Regions from separate parts of the Paenibacillus sp. FSL H8-0260 genome, predicted to be linked through region 1. Evidence: riboswitches for the same ligand, from Rfam matches in the RefSeq annotation. Region 1 holds a riboswitch; each other region holds the start of a gene.
What was found. Region 1 has a riboswitch for cobalamin ahead of MHI51_RS04090 (S-layer homology domain-containing protein). Riboswitches for the same ligand answer to the same signal wherever they lie in the genome.

Region 1 (3,159 bases):
AGAGACGGTTGCTATGATTGAGCAGACGATCATAGGACACAAGTGCATACGTACCTTGGTCCGTTGCCATATTGTCTACTTTGCCTGTGAGGATATGCTTAAATCCACCCTCAGGTGCAGCAAAGCTAAGTAATGCATCAATAAGCGAATTTCCACTTTTAACAAATCTAGCGTCAGTGTGCGGATCTACACCTACACCAGTTAAGGCTACAATTACCTGCGAGATACTCTCGCTGCTAGTGCTTCCCCAGCTTGTAAATCCGCCTTGATTGTTTTGGTTATCGGACAGCCATTGGATGGCCCGATCCACGGCAGCTTTTACATCATCACGGGTTGCATAATAAGGTGCAAGAGCTTGCATCGCCATCGCAGTCATATCGACATCGGCTTTGGTTACGCCTAATGCCCAGCCACCAGCTTCTGCTGTACCTTTTTTAACCTCTTTATCTAAAATGTACTGAACTAGTTTTTCTCTTGTGGTCTGTTCTGTAACTCCATCAACTACAGGGATCTCATAGTTATGGCTATCTAACGCGATCAGAGCAAAAATCGGACCATTATTGCCTTGCTTTTGGATATATTGATAATCAGCGAGTGCTTTTCTCAGATCATATCCCGCAACATTTGTGATATCTTTTCCGATAGAGGTAAGTCCTAGAATCGCTCTGGAATTCTCTGTGCTTTTATTGGCGTCGAGTTTTCCATCCTCTTTAATGATTGATGCTATTTTCGTAGCTACATTATTGTAATAGAGATCATAATAACCGTTAGGTACTGTATAGTTCGCCCGTGCCAGAGAAAGGATCGACCATTCTCCGCTGCCTGTTCCAAACGTTGGATTCTTTACAGTATTTAAAATATAAGCAAGGTTTTTATCTAACTGTTGTTTGACGGCAACTGTAGTTTCCAGTTTGTAAGTAACCTGATAAGTTACATTTGTTTTGTTTCCAGCTCCGTCAAGAGCCGTTACAGTAATTGCATTACTGCCTGAATTCAGAGTAGCTTTGTACTCCCCATTTGCAGGTGATAAAGTAACTCCATTCAGCTTCACTTCTGGAGTAATGTCATAATATACATTGTCTGTGACAGCTACTTTGAAGCTTATTTCTTTATTGGATACTTCCTGTTTATCTTGTATGCCACTTACTGTAATAACAGGGGGTTCAATGTCTAATGCATTATTAAGACCGACAAGCGCATGATCTACACTTATTTGAGAGCTTGCCATGTTTTCGAGCACGGAATAGGCTTCATAAACTGCCGATTGCACTACTGGTCTGTCCAAAATAGTTTCTTTATTAGGGGCACTATTAATCTCGGCGATTTCCGCAGTTAAAGCATCCTTATTGGCAAGTTGAACTGGGATTTCCCCCCAGCCGCCAAGATCAGAACCATAGCCATAAGTGGTGAACTGAGTTCGAATGATGTCACCGTCTTGAGGCTTATAATCGGTCATCCCAAACGGAGGAAACACATTATTTACTGCATACATCCAACCCGACATGGAGGTGTAGTCAAACTGACTTAACCAATCTGGGTCTGCTTTAGTGCCGACTGTATTCCCATCGGCTGAAATCATATCTAAAATATATTGTGGAATATTGACTTCACTTCTGCCACTATCTTTAACTTCTGATAAATAAAAACCACTATCTATATTTCCTAAATATCTATAATTCCCATCACCTAGCGCACGTGTTATTAAAGATGCGCCATTATCGCCTTCATAAATCGGAACTTTAATAGGTTCGTTAATATACCCTTGGCCTAAGGTGAATTTCTCTACGGATACAGATACATACCCTTTAAGGGTAGAGCTTGCTCCATCTGCTTGAGCCGGGATTACACTTGTAGAGAATGTCGTAATAAATACAGCTACAATAAGTAACCACGCTAAAAACTTATTTTTCTTCATTTTTCCATAACCCTTCCCTTCATACCTATGATAAAAAACAGAATAAACTTTCTCATAACCACAAAAAAACCACTCAACATAAACGTCAAGAGGTTAAGATAGTGAACCACAATAATAGCTGGCAAACACTATTCAAGCACCTCTCTATCGATCGTAGAGTTTGATGGTGTAACAGAAAAAGGCAGATATTCTGGCTCAAGTATCATCACCCTTGCTGCCTTCCCAGTTTCCCAGTGGCATTTTGCAAGGACTCCTCTTTCACAGCGGCGGGACCGCGCGGGATTCACACCCGCTTTCCATTTAACCAATCTATGATTGTACTTCCGCAACATTCATAGTTGGCACCTATTCCTAATTTTAAATTTTCATGCTTCATCATATCTAATATATATGTTTTTGTCATGTTATATTTCTTTTTTGTATAACGGGCAGCTAGAGATAATCCTATTTAATAACCAATTTCTACGAGTAGGGTTATTCAAATAATTTCTTTATCCAACTGTGGGGTAAATTAATTTAAATCACTAATTCTTATATGAATTTACCACAAATTAGTAAGGTACTCGCTAAGTGTATTCTATGTTAGGGTATATTCAGAAAGCGTTTACAAAATAAAACTGGAGGTGTTTGTGTTCATCTAACCACCAAGTACAGCGTCAAAGCCAGGTCCAAGCATCCTAAATTTATCTCACAAAGGAGAATTCAATGACTACGCGAATCCAGAAATCCTTCTTATCATTGACACTTGTCACCGCTCTTCTGCTCTCTCTGTTCTCATCCATGGCCGCAGCTGCAACTAAGGACGAGCAACAAGCTAAGGCAGCGCCAAAGAGTAATATCCAATCCTATGTAGACGAAATGCAGCCCGGATGGAACCTTGGCAATACTTTAGATGCTACAGGTGAGGATGAAACCTCCTGGGGCAATCCACGTGTGACCCAAGATCTTATTAAAAAGATCGCCGCTCAAGGCTATAAAAGCATTCGGATTCCTGTGACCTGGGATACTCACATGGGTGCGGCACCAGACTATACCCTAGAAAAGGCCTACCTCGACCGCGTGGAAGAAGTTGTCGGCTGGGCACTGGACGCCAAGCTTTATGTCATGATTAATGTCCATCATGATTCCTGGCTATGGGTAAGCCATATGGAAGAAAAACACGATGAAACGCTGGCACGTTATAATGCAGCCTGGACTCAAATTGCCGATCGCTTCAAGGACAAATCCGATAAGCTGATGTTCGA
Region 2 (3,159 bases), 170 kb from region 1:
TGGTCGCAAGGCAATCCTTTATTTACGGTTTCGAATAAAAAGCTGCAACCGGGTTACCGTAAGGCGATTCTGAAGTATTTCCTGAGCAGTGATCGTGAAGCGTTCAAGAATCGGGAATTCCGAAAGAACTATGTCGCGGCAGCTCGGCCTGCTCTGCAAAATGTGTACAATGAAGCCCGCTCCCAACTGGCTTCCCCGCTGGCGCGCTGGATCAGCCGCAGCCGATTTCGACTCTTAATCTCCGGCTCCATTACGGGTATTCTGGTGATTATTGCAATTATCGTATTCAGTATGCTGCGTCCGGATGATACGAAGACGGCTCTGCCGGGGACAAGCCCTGAGCCGACCCCTGTCCAGAGTGCAGGCAATGTGCTGCCTCCGGCTTCAGTATACTTGAAGGATCAGAGCGTCGAAGGAGATAAGGGGAGCAGCATATTGGTGTTCACCTTCGCAAGTGCAGATGACTGTGTGCAGTTTCAACCGACTGAGGTTAGTTTAATGTCTTCGTCTACAGAGATAGATAAAAGCTTTAAGGTCGCTGCTACAAATGGCACTTGTCCAGTGCCGTCAACGGATGGGACGGATGAGGGAAACACCGCTGACGAGTCAGATACCGCTGGCACTACTGGAGGAACAGCAGAAGGTGCAGATGCTACTAATTCTGTAGCTGATGCATCTCCGTCTCCTACGCCTTCCTCTGATACTGAGAACAGCACTGGGTTACCTTCCGCAACAGCTGTGACTGAAGGTGAACAACCTTCCTATCAGGTTGAGGTTACATTGGAGTCTGGAGCGACAATTCTAGAGAAAAGTATGATCAAAGCCGGAAGATTTACATTGATCGTAGATCCCGATCCTAATATTCCACCAGCTTCTGATTCAAGTGCTGAACCCTCCCCGACTGCAAGTCCGGATGGAACAGCCGAATAACAAGCTTTCTGAACAGCAATAACTACCGGAAGGTGGCGTATTGCTGTTCATTTTTTTGCTGCCCATACTAAGCTTTTCTATAGACATGCTATGTATTAATAGATATGATTATGGATGTCAAAATAAGATACTACATACTGGAAAAGGTGCAGACTAAATCAATCTAGTCGTCTGCTTAAAAGGGAAGTCCGGTGCAAGAGTCCGGCGCGGTCCCGCCACTGTATGTGCGGAGCGTTTCTTCTATAAGCCACTGCCCCGAAGGTAGGGTGGGAAGGTGAAGAACAGCGATGAAGCATTAGCCAGGAGACCTGCCTTTTTCGTGAGCGTTTCTATTCTTCGTGGGGTAAGAATGTGGAACATATACAGATGGACTGTTGGCAGGAAGCAAGCGCCGCAGCCTCAATTTGTAATCTTCCCTGACCGCCCTCCAAAGGGGCGGTCTTTATGTTATGCGTCTTATTCCCGGCAGTACCCATTCTTATACAGAAAGAGGTTAAACAATGAAGAAAATCATGTCTTCCAAGTTTGTAGCACTTGGGCTGGCCTTATTCATGGTCATTTCAATTCTAGGAACATCTCTTGCTCCGGCGGGACAAATATTTGCAGAAGCGGGCGCTGGCGCCGGTCTGGAGGCAACTGCCGCGGAGCGGATTAATGTTGCGGATGCGACTTATGCGGCTGCAGAATATCTCTTGAAAGGTGGCGTGCAATCGGATTGGCAAGCCATTGGATTAGCGCAAGCAGGGTACAAGCTGCCGGCTAGTTACCTTTCAGAGCTTGAGAAAAAAGTAAAGGATGCAGCTGGCGATTTCACCAATGTAACCGATTATGCTCGAATCGTGCTCGCAGTGAGAGCGATTGGTGCAGATCCTACTAGCTTTGCTGGTAACGGAACGACTCCTGGCTATAATCTGATTGAGAAAATTTATAATAATAGCAAGCTCAGTGAACAGACGCTTAATAATCCGGTATATGCTTTACTTGCGCTGGATTCTGGTAAATATAATATCCCAAGTGACGCGAAATGGACGGCGGATAAGCTCCTTACGGAGATTCTCTCCAAACAGAATCCGGATGGGGGCTTTGCACTAACCTCAGGTGCAAGTGAGCCTGATATGACAGCGATAACCTTGACGGCTCTGGCGGCACATAAAAATAATCCCGAAGCCTACTTAGCAGGGCTACAAGCCGTAGCTTGGTTATCTACAGCTCAAGATAGCCATGGGGGTTACGGTGACAGTGCTGAAAGTAGCGCACAAGCAATCCTTGGACTCACCTCCTTCGGAGTTGATCCTAGTGGATTAGAATACACCAAAAACAAAGTGGATCTAATGGAGAACCTGCTTAGCTATCGTCTAGCTGATGGTAGCTTCACCCATAGCCGTGGTGGAAGCAGTAATATTCTGGCGACAGAGCAAGGTCTTCAGGCGCTGGTTGCCTATAATTTGCTATATAAAGGAAGCAACAGTAAGCTATACGATTTTTCCAAATCCTCCATTCAGAGCTCACTCATCTACGCTCCAGTAACGATTGAGGGACCACAGGCCACGTTGGCACAAGGGTACGCCTATGCTGGCAACGCACTTGGAGCGTTAGAGAAGCTGGCGCTTCAAACGAACTTGCCGATCACAAATCCTTCGGGCAGTTATGTGACTGGCATCGGAAGTATTGCTGCTGGAAGCTTTGGTGGTTATGACGGATGGATGTATGTTGTATCACGTGACGGAAAATGGATTAATCCCGATGTAGGCATGAGTGATTTTGTACTTAAAGATTCAGATCAGGTACTGGTTTATTATGCCGGAGATGACACTAAGCTTGTGGATTCCGTTACGCTTTCCAAAGCAAATCTTAAAGAGGGCGATTCCTTTACCGTCACTGTAACTAGTAAGACGTGGAAATGGGACGCTGCTACGAACACTTCCTCTCCTGTAACTGCAAAAGCTGCGGGTGTTCAGGTCCAAATTGGAGCTCAGACGGTAACGACGAATGCTAAAGGTGAGGCCGTATTCTCAGGAAATATGCCCGCAGGTGACTATACACTGACTGTAACTGGCTACCGTGAAGGCAAAGCCCCAACGATTGCTAAATATACAAAAGCTCTAAAAGTGATTTCTAAGAATGTAACAGCTTCGCTAACCGTTGAAGGCCCGGAAGGGTTGATTAGTGAGGGGACTTTGAAAGCCTCCAATGCCCTTGAAGCGTTGCAACAACTAGGGTCTACCGATG
Region 3 (3,159 bases), 2.8 Mb from region 1:
TTCTTGGAAGGTAATTGCATCCGCGATCTGCTCACGAACAAATCCATCATAACGCTCCTGATTCCAGACCCCTTTACGCCATTTCAATCTCGCCTGACGCACTTCTACTGTCTGCGGGAAGCTACCAATTGTAGTGGTTGGCAGAAGTGGAAGCTGCCATTTCTCTTGCTGCACCTTTAAGCGTTCAGCAAAAGGCAAACTGCGTTGGTCAGGCAAAGCTGCAAGTGCAAGCACTTGCTCCGCCACATCCTTACGGCCACGCTCAGGTAGTGCACGGAATGCTGCAATAGCTTCACGACTAGCGGCCAGCGCTGCTTTAGAAGCTTCTCCTTTATCTGCGAGGGCTGCTCCGAGCAGACTAAGCTCTGCAAGCTTCTCATCGGCAAACGCTAACGCATTCTTAACAGTCGCCTTCAGCTTCACCTCACCTTGAACGGTGACTGGGACATGCAGCAGACTGCAAGAAGGCTGAAGAATAAGACGATCAAGCGGCACATGAACGCTGAGCTTTTCTACCAGTTGCAGCTTAGCGTCTAAATCGGAACGCCAGATGTTCCGTCCATCAATAATTCCGGCACCCAGCCATTTGTCCTTCGGCCAACCAAGACGTTCGATAGAAGCCAGATTCGCTCCACCATCGTGCACAAAGTCAAGACCCAAGCCTTGAACAGGCAACTCTAGAAGTGCCTCCAACGGTTCAGCAGCTTCGAAATACGTCTGTAAAATAATATTCAAGCCCGGCACGGAGCCGGCAATTTCTGTGTATATCGAGTTAAGCAGTGTTAATTCTTCTTTACTTATGCCTGTAACAATCGCTGGCTCATCGATTTGTACCCAGCTTACCCCTTCTTGCTTCAGTTCCTGTAGCAGTTGAACATAGACTGGAACAAAACGTGCAGCAATCTTGGCGATATCTGCCGCTGCGTAACCTTTGGACAGCTTAAGGAAGGTATACAGACCTAAAAGTACCGGTTTACCTTCAATCCCTGCCTGCGATTTAGCAAAACGATAAGCCGCTAGAGGTTTATTTTCAGTCAGGCGTGGTGTTTGTGTGCCGATCTCTGGAACGATATAGTGATAGTTCGTATTGAACCATTTGGTCATCTCACAGGCAGTAGCTTCAGCATTACCACGGGCCATTGCAAAATAAAGATCAATCCCGATGTCGCCGCCATCATACGTGTACCGTGGAGGTACAATTCCAAACATAACAGCCGTATCCAACACATGGTCATAAAAAGTAAAATCATTCACCGGAATAAGCTCAATTCCTGCCTCTTGCTGGGTCTTCAAATGCTGCAGCTGAATTGCTGCCATTTCGGAGCGGAATTGCTCTTCATTTATTTTCCCCTGCCAGTAGGCTTCCAGTGTCTTTTTCCACTCGCGGTTCTTTCCGATTCTCGGATATCCAAGATTACTTACTTTTACTTTATTCGTCATCTCGATACACTCCCTCTTCCATCTCTTATTTCAAACTCCAAAGCTACTTGCTTTCCTATAAAAAAGAGCGCCCTTCCCTAAAAAAGTCAAAGGGAAAGACGCCCATGATATACCCATGGTTAACGTCTAACACCTCCCTATCTTCCGTAGGTGAAGCAGTGCTGTTGAAACAGGCAGGTCTCCTGGCTAGCGGCGTCAACATCTTGAGCAGTCTTCCCAGCAGTAGTAAATTGCCAGTGACCTCTGTTGCTCGAGATTCTTCCGTTACAGTGGCGGGACCGCATCGGCTTCGAACCGAATTTCCCTATTAAGCCTACCGAATTACTATTTTCCGGTCAGCACCTGTCTCCGATATCATTCATCATTTGAGTGTCTTAATCTGATGTCATCATACGTGAAAGCCCCAGCAATCTGCAATAGATTACTGGGGCTTCTGTTATATCGATTCCTTATAACGGACTTAGAAAAATACGAAATATACTACAGCAGCAAGAATTATACGGTATATAGCAAACGGTAAGAGCTTGATACGATTGATCAGTTTTAAGAAGAAACGCATCGATAACAGCGCAAATAGGAAGGCACTAATAAAGCCTGCAATAAAAAACGGCAACGCGTCCATGGTGAAATATTGCCAGTTTTTCATCAGTGACAACAGACTGGCACCTGCCATGATGGGTACTGCCATAATAAAAGTAAAATCAGCAGCGGCACGATGGCTCATCCCGAGGAGTACTCCACCAGAAATCGTCGAGCCCGAGCGTGAAAATCCAGGCCATAACGAAAAACACTGTACAAGACCTACACCAAGTGCCTGTTTGTATGTAATCTGATCTACACTCTCAGTTCTGATCTTCTTCGGCCCAAACAGATCGGCAATAATCATTAATACAGCCCCAATCACTAGACCAATTAACACTGTTGAGGTAGAGAATAAATGCTCATCAATATAATCATTAAACAGAACACCTAACACACCTGCAGGCACTAACCCTACCAGAACCTGAGTCAGCTTGAGGTGCCCGCCCTGCTCCAACTGCGGTAGCTCCTCTGTTACAGGATCCAACTGCTTACGGCTGAAACGCTTTAAGCCTAACAAATCAATGAACCGATTTCTAAAAATCACAACAACCGCTAATATTGAACCCAGTTGAATAACTACTTTGAAGGTATTTGCCGTATATTGTCCAAATAACTCCTGAGATTTCAGCCACATATCATCAACAATAATCATATGACCCGTGGAGGATACTGGAGCAAATTCGGTTAAACCTTCAACAAGCCCCAAAATAATGGCTTTAATAATCGTTAATAGCTCCATGTGTTTCCCTCCTTTTTAATAGTCATTTCTATTATCAGTCCACTACCCGCTTAGCCCTCAGTGTTCATTCTCCGGCTGCGTTTGCGGAAGTACAGAAACCCAAGAATAACTAATCCGCCAGCAATTAGTACATAGACTACATTGGAGTACACATCCATGTACATGGCAATGTCTTCCCAGGATTCGCCCAATGCCGCGCCAATAAGCACAAGCAGCAAATTCCATCCCAATGTGCCAATCGTTGTGAAGATCATAAATACTCCAAATTTCATGCCCGACATTCCCGCCGGAATCGAAATCAGACTGCGGACCAGCGGAACCATCCGACAAAACAATACAGTCCAATAGCCATATTTATCAAACCAGGCGTCAGCCTTGTGGATATCTTTTTTACTGAC
Region 4 (3,159 bases), 360 kb from region 1:
TTGGAGTAGTTGCCACATTCGGATTTTCAACATTCAGCTTCATCACAGGAATTATAGGAGGGCTTATTGCAGCATTTGCAATTTCAGGTTACTTGCAGTCTGTCAGAAGTGATTACCCCAATGAGAGCTATGTGAATAAGCAAGTTAAGTATCAATCGAACTATAATACTTGGTAACAAAAGCCCCACCTTAAACTGGTGGGGTTTTTCATATTCCCAAACACTTGTAAAATCACTTTGTAATATTAATGGTAGAAGAAACAAAAAAGCGCGACTCTCCAAATTTCAAGAATCCGCGCCACGTATGGTTTTTTGGGATGCTGGTGAAGGGAATTGAACCCCCGGCCTACGCATTACGAGTGCGTTGCTCTACCCCTGAGCTACACCAGCTTAACGCTGTTTTTCTGCCAAACAAAAAATATTATACAACTTTCAGCCAGAAACGCAAGCCTATTTCTCCCTGTTTTCCGCCCTCCTAAACTGCTAATCCACCTGTAGCTTACGCTCCACAGACTCTAACTTTCCACGGCTAGTAGAGGGTTTATCGCGGCGGTCGTCTATTTTAAGTGAGGTAGAGACACGTTCTGCACCTGCGGCAAAAGGAGACTCATGCAAAGCTTCTACCGCGGCAAAAATGCGTTGCAGAGGCCCTTCGATGATCGTACCCATAGACGTAAGTTCATAAGTAATCCCTTCTACTGTCTTCAGCACCCGCTGCATATCCGCAACATAGCTGCTAAGACTGGTACTGCCTGTTCCAATTGGAATAACTGTAACTTCAGCAATAGGCATGAGAATACCTCCTCGAAATTTTATAGTAGCTGTCTCCTTCCATTGTAACAATTCCACCGCTCTGTCACAAACTAAGCAAGATTATCCTCCCTTATCTCTTCTATTTCTTCTGATTACTTCAAAATATGACTTTGGGCTAAGAGTATTTTCTCATGAGCAAATTCTAGGGTCATCTGCACTATATTTATGGACTCTTTGTGGCATCTTTTCGGACAATTTATGAATCATTTCGCATCTCCCTGTGGATCAATTGTGGATTACTTATGGACAGCCTGTGGATCATTTGTGGAGTACTTTTAAAGAACCCGCTCCCCGCGCGGGTTTTCTAAAAAACTGTTTACAAACACAACATCTTGGGTTATTTTTATCTAACGACAACAAAATATAGTGGAGACAGGCGCTTTGATCCTTAACCGGATTTAGAGCTTAATAGGGAAGCGCGGTGAGAATCCGCTGCGGTCCCGCCACTGTAACCGGATGGCCTTCTTAAGCTTCTGGGAAGCTTGAGAATCCACATCTCCCGGCAGATGCCACTGAGGGTTAGGAACACCCTTGGGAAGGCGCCGAGAGATCCCACGGAAGCCAGGAGACCTACCTGTTTCGACGACACCAACTATTGATGCCTGCGAGGAACAGGGATGGTGTCCGCATGCGGTCATCTACGTAGAGACCTCTGCAAATATCCGTGTGGATATTTACATAACGCATCGGGCATTTTCTGCCATCCTCGGGTAGGGGATGCTTTTTTTATGTAATCTGAACAAATATACGACTGCTTATAGCAGTCCAACTTCTTATGGATATATGGATTTGATGATAGATGTTTTTCTTTTATACTGAGAGGAGAGCTGTACAATGACGTTGTTGGAGAGACAATTTAATGGAGTAGAAAATGCACGGGAAGTTCTTTTAGAAGAGCTCATTGATTTAGGCCGGGATATTATCGACAGTCGGGATATGGACCTATTGCGCGAGAATGCCAATTTGAATGGAGAGAGTTTCTCCGGTAAAATGAGCAAGTTCGGCAGTGAATATTCAAAATGGTACGCCCGCAATTTTACGATGCCGCCACAGCTAGTGCAGGCTATTGATGACAATGTCGTCTACGTGCATGATCTGGATCAATACGCGATTGGAACGACGAACTGTATTTTTATCCCGTTTGATAAACTTCTCCGTGAAGGTTTCAATACCGGCAACGGCAGCGTTCGTCCTCCGAACTCAATAATGACAGCTATGTCTCTGGTAGCGATTATTTTCCAATCCCAGCAAAATGCTCAATATGGTGGTGTATCCGCCAATAAACTCGACTATGATCTGGCACCTTATGTAACCAAATCCTTCGCCAAGCTGTTCCGCAAGGGTCTGGATTATTTTGAAGAAGGACAAGCTGATGAATCTTTGGGCGAGATTACGATGAGCCGGACCGATCTGGCGGAGTTATATCCAAGAGCGTTCCGTTTTGCACTAAAGGAAACCGAAATCGAAACTCTGCAAGCGGCTGAAAGTATGGTACATAATCTGAATACCATGTCCAGCCGATCCGGTGGACAAATACCGTTTACCAGCATCAACTACGGTACTTGTACTTCACCAGAAGGTCAGCTTGTGATCAGTTCTCTGCTAACCGCAACTATGAACGGACTTGGCAGCGGAGAAACACCAGTGTTCCCGATTCAAATCTTCAAATGCAAGCAAGGAATCAATCAACAGCAAGGCGATCCTAACTATGAACTGTTCCTAAAAGCAGCTGAATGTTCTGCGCGCAGACTATATCCAAACTTCGCTAATCTGGACGCTCCGCTCAACTTGCAGTATTATGATTCAAGTGATCCTGATACGGAGTTCGCTACAATGGGCTGCCGAACCCGAGTGCTCGGTGACCGTTTTGGGCGTAATCATTGCTCTGGGAAGGGCAACCTTTCCTTTAATACACTAAATCTGGTTCGGCTAGGTCTGGCACACGGCACAGTAACAGGCAGACGTACCGTCGCAGACGAAGCTGGCTTCTATGAAGATCTAAATCATTATATGGATATTGCGCTGGAAGGACTTCTCCATCGCTTCCACATCCAAACCGCACAAAAAGCTAAAGCTTCCGATTTCATGATGCGAGAAGGCGTCTGGGAAGGCGGCGAACATCTTGCACCCGATGACACTGTAGGCGATCTGCTGAAGCATGGCAGTCTGTCTCTTGGCTTCATCGGTATGGCGGAATGTATGAAAGCTATGTACGGCAAACACCATGGCGAGGATATGGAAGTTCATGCCAAGGCGCTGGCTATCGTGCGTCATATGCGGGACTATTGCGATCGGAAAAGTGAGGAACTGGATCTTAACATCACCCTGTTCGCAACTCCAGCAGAAG

Region 2: it holds a riboswitch for cobalamin, as region 1 does, so the genes downstream of both, MHI51_RS04760 (DUF4430 domain-containing protein) here and MHI51_RS04090 (S-layer homology domain-containing protein) in region 1, are expected to answer to the same signal.
Region 3: it holds a riboswitch for cobalamin, as region 1 does, so the genes downstream of both, metE (5-methyltetrahydropteroyltriglutamate--homocysteine S-methyltransferase) here and MHI51_RS04090 (S-layer homology domain-containing protein) in region 1, are expected to answer to the same signal.
Region 4: it holds a riboswitch for cobalamin, as region 1 does, so the genes downstream of both, MHI51_RS02565 (anaerobic ribonucleoside triphosphate reductase) here and MHI51_RS04090 (S-layer homology domain-containing protein) in region 1, are expected to answer to the same signal.

The regions. Positions count from the first base shown of each region.
Region 1 covers NZ_CP150298.1:943,868-947,026, reverse strand. The annotation lists gene MHI51_RS04090 (S-layer homology domain-containing protein) at 1-1,915, opposite strand, end outside; cobalamin riboswitch at 2,078-2,279, opposite strand; gene MHI51_RS04085 (cellulase family glycosylhydrolase) at 2,621-3,159, shown strand, end outside.
Region 2 covers NZ_CP150298.1:1,112,631-1,115,789, forward strand. The annotation lists gene MHI51_RS04755 (glycosyltransferase) at 1-930, shown strand, start outside; cobalamin riboswitch at 1,058-1,261, shown strand; gene MHI51_RS04760 (DUF4430 domain-containing protein) at 1,431-3,159, shown strand, end outside.
Region 3 covers NZ_CP150298.1:4,998,740-5,001,898, forward strand. The annotation lists gene metE (5-methyltetrahydropteroyltriglutamate--homocysteine S-methyltransferase) at 1-1,440, opposite strand, end outside; cobalamin riboswitch at 1,595-1,801, opposite strand; gene MHI51_RS22325 (undecaprenyl-diphosphate phosphatase) at 1,901-2,761, opposite strand; gene MHI51_RS22330 (DedA family protein) at 2,812-3,159, opposite strand, start outside.
Region 4 covers NZ_CP150298.1:585,372-588,530, reverse strand. The annotation lists gene MHI51_RS02580 (hypothetical protein) at 1-176, shown strand, start outside; tRNA gene MHI51_RS02575 (tRNA-Thr) at 318-389, opposite strand; gene MHI51_RS02570 (MTH1187 family thiamine-binding protein) at 483-791, opposite strand; cobalamin riboswitch at 1,170-1,405, shown strand; gene MHI51_RS02565 (anaerobic ribonucleoside triphosphate reductase) at 1,647-3,159, shown strand, end outside.